2 regions of the Metabacillus flavus genome follow, and region 2 is predicted to be linked to the other one. Evidence: riboswitches for the same ligand, from Rfam matches in the RefSeq annotation. Region 2 holds a riboswitch; the other holds the start of a gene.
The links. A riboswitch is a leader RNA that binds a small molecule or an ion and turns the genes downstream of it on or off. The one in region 2 is predicted to bind S-adenosylmethionine.
Positions count from the first base shown of each region.

Region 1: it holds a riboswitch for S-adenosylmethionine, as region 2 does, so the genes downstream of both, mmuP (S-methylmethionine permease) here and J9317_RS16940 (methionine ABC transporter ATP-binding protein) in region 2, are expected to answer to the same signal.

Region 1 covers NZ_JAGVRK010000001.1:3,921,594-3,924,802, reverse strand. Annotated here, with positions in the region: gene J9317_RS19940 (iron-containing alcohol dehydrogenase) at 1-612, opposite strand, end outside; gene ahlS (AhlS family quorum-quenching N-acyl homoserine lactonase) at 625-1,473, opposite strand; SAM riboswitch class I at 1,599-1,702, shown strand; gene mmuP (S-methylmethionine permease) at 1,787-3,190, shown strand; gene mmuM (homocysteine S-methyltransferase) at 3,165-3,209, shown strand, end outside.
Region 2 covers NZ_JAGVRK010000001.1:3,281,756-3,284,964, reverse strand. Annotated here, with positions in the region: gene J9317_RS16945 (O-acetylhomoserine aminocarboxypropyltransferase/cysteine synthase family protein) at 1-970, shown strand, start outside; SAM riboswitch class I at 1,077-1,189, shown strand; gene J9317_RS16940 (methionine ABC transporter ATP-binding protein) at 1,283-2,308, shown strand; gene J9317_RS16935 (methionine ABC transporter permease) at 2,301-2,969, shown strand; gene J9317_RS16930 (MetQ/NlpA family ABC transporter substrate-binding protein) at 2,981-3,209, shown strand, end outside.

The sequences.
Region 1 (3,209 bases), 640 kb from region 2:
ATAAGCCTCGACAGCGTGCGTGAGTGCATCGATGCCGGTTGCTGCGGTTACTTTTGAGGGAACAGATACAGTCAGCTCCGGATCAACGATGGCAGCATCCGCTAAAAGGAAATCATGGGTCACTACATCCTTTGTTGTTTCTAAGGACAGAACAGAGATATTGGTAACCTCTGAACCGGTTCCGGATGTGGTTGGGATAAGGATTTTAGGCAACCCCTTCTTTTCGATGGTTTTCGTTCCGGTTAAATTTAAGTAATCCGCTGCAGAACCATCGTGCACCGCCAGAACCGCTGCAAGTTTTGCTAAATCAAGGGCACTTCCTCCTCCAAGACCAATAATCAGTTCAAACCGGCCTTCACGTGCAAAGGCAACAAGCCTTTCTCCCGTTTCAAGCGGAGGCTCAGGAACAACGTCTGTGTAAGTAGTGACAGAGTAGCCCTGTTTCTCAAGGGGAGCGGTTATGCGTTCAGTTAAACCGATTTTTTCAAGCATAGGATCTGTTACAACAAGGATTTTTTCCGGTGAATGCTTTTCCACTTCCGGCAGCAGGTGTTCCAGTGATCCCCATCCTGTATAGCTCAGCGGGGCGAAAACTAACTTGGCGATGCTCATTAATCTGCCTCCTTATTCATAATAGCCTTCTGTTGATTTACGGAAGGATTTGAACTGATCGGCATCGTGGCCGAACCACACTTGAGAGTTTGTGAGATTGGCGATCCGGCGTATTTTTTCAACGGCATTTGCATAGCCGAGAGAATCATAGATGATGCCGGGAGGCTTGATGGGAGGGCCATAGCTTTCAGCTGTATAAATAGCGTCGGAGGCAAGAATGATTCCGCCGGTTTCCGGCATATTAATTTGCAGGCCGAGCATTCCCCAAGCATGTCCGCTCCCGAAATTGAGGATATTAATCCCCTCAGCGAGCTGCAAATTGTCCTCACTGCGCTTAATGGTTTTCCATTGAAGATTATTTTTGATCCAAGCATCAATATCTCCCCAGATGTAGGCGCCTTCCTTTTGATTGCGGGCATAGGTCTGAAGAGCGCCGTTCAGCTCATCCTCATGCACAATGATTGTGGCATTCGTGAAAAGCTCGAGGCATCCGGCATGATCAAGATGCAGGTGGGAGGCCACGACAAATTTGATATCTTCTGCTCTAACCTTCAGTTCTTCCAGCCGGTTATGAAGATAGCATTCTTCCGCCATATCAATCGGGAACATTTGCTGGGTGGCCTTGCCCCAACGGCCCTCTGCACCCATAGAATTGGGGTTGCAGGCGGTATCGAAAAGGATTTTGCCTTCTGGGTGGTCAATCAGAACGGTATATACGGGGAATTCAACAAATTCAGCAGGGGCATTGGGGTTTTCCATGGTCGCTGGATTGTGCATGGCAATCATCCAGTTTTTGTCCATCTTCATACGTCCGTTGTCCATTACATAAAGCTTCGGGTTAGCGTTCAGCTTGTTTGCCATTGATTCATCCTCCTTGTTTTCATGTAACCGTTTTCTATTTCCCGGTTTCATTTAAATGATAAACTTATCTATTGAAGAAATGTTGACAATCTTCTGATAGATTGATAATGTTAGAAAAAAATAATTTCTTATCCAGAGAGGTGGAGGGACTGGCCCTTTGAAGCCTCAGCAGCAGGTCTGTACAGACACTGTGCTAATTCCAGCGGGTGAATAGCCTGATAGATAAGCTTGTCCTTTTATTTGTCAGTCACGCACTCTTTGCGAAAAGGGTGCGTTTTTCATTTTTCTGGGTGTGAAACAAAGGAGAGTCAAGATGGGGAGAGAGACTGGATTTCAGCGGAAAATGCAATCAAGACATTTAATTATGATTTCGCTCGGAGGTGTGATTGGGACCGGATTATTTCTAAGTACAGGCTATACGATTCAGCAGGCAGGTCCATTAGGAACGCTTCTTTCCTACCTTGTTGGTGCGGTGGCTGTTTACCTTGTCATGCTTTGCCTGGGAGAGCTATCGGTACATATGCCTGAAACAGGGGCTTTTCACAGCTATGCTGCTAAATACATTGGGCCTGGAACGGGGTACACGGTGGCCTGGCTGTACTGGCTGACATGGACGGTCGCGCTCGGATCGGAGTTTACGGCGGCCGGATTGCTGATGCAGAGGTGGTTTCCTTCCGTTAATGTTTGGATCTGGAGTGCACTGTTTGCCGTTTTGATATTTGTATTAAATGCTGTGACCGTTAAATTTTTTGCAGAATCAGAGTTCTGGTTCTCTTCTGTGAAGGTGGCAGCCATCGTGATCTTCATCATCTTGGGCGGAGCTTCCATTATCGGGATTCTTCCTCTGGCTGATTCTGAACCTGCGCCTTTCCTGTCAAACTTCACAAATGAAGGCTTGTTCCCAAATGGAGCGTTTGCCGTTCTGATGACGATGCTGGCTGTGAATTTTGCCTATTCGGGGACAGAATTGATCGGAATCGCTGCCGGAGAAGCGGCGGACCCGGAAAAAACAATACCAAAGGCTATTCGGACAACGGTGTGGCGATTGATTATCTTTTTCGTTGGAACGATTGTCGTCCTGTCTGCCCTGCTGCCTTCCTCGGATGCCGGTGTGCTGAAAAGCCCGTTTGTGGCGGTTTTCGAGAGAATCGGGCTTACCTTTGCAGCGGATTTGATGAATTTTGTTATCCTGACCGCCATTTTATCTGCCGCCAGCTCTGGTTTGTATGCGGCGTCCAGAATGCTTTGGTCCCTCGCGGATAAGAAAACGATCTCTCCTGTTTTTGCAAAAGTAACGAAGCGCGGCGTGCCGTTAAATGCGCTTCTTCTCAGCATGGCGGGAGGCGGCTTGGCCCTGCTGTCGAGTGTCATTGCACCGGACACGATTTATATCGTCCTTGTTTCTATTTCAGGTCTAGCTGTAGTCGCGGTTTGGATGAGCATCAGCGCGTCTCAGTTTTTCTTTAGAAGGCAATATATCAGGCAGGGGAACTCGGTAAAGGACCTAGGATACCGGACACCGCTTTATCCATTCGTGCCGATAGCATCTTTCATCCTTTGTCTCGCGTCACTGATTGGAATCGCCTTTGATCCGACTCAGAGGATTGCCCTCTATTGCGGCATTCCCTTTATCCTGTTTTGCTACGGAAGCTATTATGTAACCCAGATTATGAAGAAGAGGGGCGAAGTTTATGCCGAAAAAACTGAATCCAATTGAAGAGATTTTAGCTGCCTAT
Region 2 (3,209 bases):
CTATAATTTATTTGCTAACACATTGCCGAGATACGGAATCAAAACAGTTTTTGCCGATGCATCAGATCCTGAGAATTTTAAGAAGGCAATCACTCAAAAAACGAAGGCAATTTTCGGAGAAATAATCGGAAATCCCAGTCTTCAGGTTCTTGATGTTGCATCGGTATCTGAAATTGCTCATGAAGCGGGGATCCCTTTAATCATTGATAATACCTTTGCTACACCATACCTTTTCAGACCCATTGACCATGGAGCGGACATTGTGGTTCATTCGGCAACAAAATGGCTGCTTGGGAATGGAACAACGCTTGGAGGAATTATTGTAGATGGCGGCAAGTTTGACTGGTCTACAGGCAAATTTCCAGCCTTCGTTACTCCTGATCCAAGCTACCACAATATCGTTTTTGCCGAAGCCCTCGGTGAACTCGCTTATATCGTAAAGGCAAGGGTTCAGCTTCTGAGGGATTTAGGTCCGGCACTAAGTCCGTACAATGCCTTTCAATTCACGCTCGGTTTAGAGACGCTGCATGTCAGGATGAAGGAACATATTGCGAATACGAGGAAAATCGTTTCCTACCTTCAAAACCATCCTGCCATAAAGTGGGTTCTGTATCCGGAGCTTGAAGGCCATCCATCAAAAAGCCTTGCTGATCGATATTTGCCTAAAGGAGCGGGTGCTGTTATTGTCTTTGGAATAGATAGGGGCTTGGAGGAAGGGAAAGCCGTGATCAATCATACGAAATTATGGTCTCATGTAGCGAATGTCGGGGATGCCAAAAGCTTGATTATTCATCCGGCAAGCACGACACATCAGCAGCTTGGCAAGGAAGAGCTGTCAGAGGCCGGGGTTTCCGAGGATCTGATCAGATTGTCTGTAGGAATTGAACATTCAGACGATCTCATTGAAGATCTGGAGTCAGCTATTTTCGCAGCTACGGGAAAACGATCGTTAACTGTCATAAGCAATTAGTTGCATACATTATGTGTTGACAACTTTATTTTTGCATGATAAACTCACTTTCAGATCTGAAATATTTTTAAAATTTCAAACTATCCCAACTGAATAATAAATTGTTCTCTTATTAAGAGAGGTGGAGGGACGTGCCCTATGAAGCCCGGCAACCATCAGTCATGTGACTGAAATGGTGCCAATTCACTCAAAATGCCGAGGCATTTTGAAAGATGAGAGAAAGGTATCCTATATTTTAATGCCTTTCTGCTCACTTATGCAGAAGGGCATTTTTTATTCTTTTCAGATCGTATCAGAAAGAAGGTGAGTGCAGTGATTACACTAAATAATGTTTCAAAAGTATACTCTGTAAAATCAGGGAGTATCACAGCCGTGGATGATGTAAACCTTGAAGTTCAAAAAGGGGAAATCTTTGGGATCATCGGCTACAGCGGAGCAGGCAAGAGTTCTTTGATCAGGCTTTTGAATGGTCTCGAGACTCCGACATCGGGAACAATTGAGGTCGCAGGCAACCGCATAGGTGAGATAAAAGGAAGCAAGCTTCGGAAGGCCAGACAGGAAATCAGTATGATCTTCCAGCATTTTAATCTCCTGTGGTCCCGCACAGTCGCTGACAACATTGCATTCCCGCTTGAAATTGCAGGAATCCCTGCTTCTGAAAGAAAGGAGCGGGTGAAGGAATTAGTCCGTCTTGTCGGATTGGAAGGCAGAGAGAGTGCTTATCCATCACAGCTGAGCGGAGGTCAAAAGCAGCGGGTCGGTATTGCAAGAGCCCTTGCTAATAACCCGAAAGTGCTGCTGTGTGACGAAGCAACCTCAGCGCTTGACCCTCAGACAACGGATTCTATTCTGGAACTGCTTGTAGATATTAACCAGCGTCTGGGCCTGACAATTGTTCTCATTACCCATGAGATGCACGTCATCCGCAAAATCTGCCACAAGGTAGCGGTCATGGAAGATGGGAAAATTGTTGAGGAAGGAGAGGTGCTGAATGTATTCAGAAAACCTAAAGCTCCTATTACGAAACGATTTGTCCAGCAGGTTACTGAGCCTGAAGAGACAAAGGAAACCATTGCCCATCTGATTGATTCTTATCCATCAGGACGAATCGTCCAGCTGACCTTCGTAGGCGATTCTACCGAGCAGCCGGTTGTGACCAGCTTAATTAAAAACTACGATGTAAAGGTGAATATCCTGCAGGGTAAAATATCTCAGACCCAAAGCGGGGCTTATGGTGCACTGTTCCTTTATATTGACGGGGAAGAAACAGAAATGGACCGGGCTTTACAATTCTTATCAGATCATCAGGTAGAAGTGGAGGTGGTTGCCCATGCTTGAGCAATTATTTCCAGAAGTGAATTGGGATAAGGTTTGGACGGCTGCAGCTGAAACGATTTATATGACCGGCGTTTCGGTGCTGGCAACTTTTATTCTTGGAATTCTCCTTGGATTGCTATTATTCCTTACATCAAAAGGAAACGTCTGGGAAAATCGGATTGTAAACATTATTATTTCAGCTTTCGTGAACGTTTTTCGTTCCATACCTTTCATTATTTTAATCATCCTTTTGATTCCATTCACAAAAGCGCTCGTTGGGTCTATGCTCGGTGCAGAAGCTGCACTTCCCGCTTTAATCATCGGCGCAGCGCCTTTTTACGCAAGAATGGTTGAAATCGGTTTAAGGGAAATTGATAAAGGGGTTATTGAAGCAGCAAGATCAATGGGTGCTTCCACCTTTACGATCATCTGGAAGGTCCTCTTGCCGGAATCGATGCCAGCCCTTGCATCAGGTATTACCGTTACCGCTATTGCTCTAGTCGGATACTCGGCTATGGCAGGTGTCATCGGTGCCGGCGGACTTGGGAATCTTGCTTATTTGGAAGGCTTCCAGCGCAGCAACAATGAAGTGACGTTAGTAGCTACCATTCTTATCTTAATTATTGTGTTTATTCTCCAAATCATTGGAGATCTCATTACAAGAAAACTAGACAAACGCTAGGGGGAAAAGAAATGAAGAAATTATTATTAAGTACAGTATTTGCGGTATCCGCGCTGGCATTATCGGCGTGCGGGACATCCGATTCAGGCTCAGGCAGTGAAGAAAAAGGGAAATTGGTTGTAGGTGCATCCAACGTTCCTCACGCCGAAATTCTTGAAGAAGCTAAGCCTCTTTTAGAGAAAAAAGGAGTAGAACTGGAAATTAAAACGTTCCAGGACTATATTCTTCCGAATAAAACAC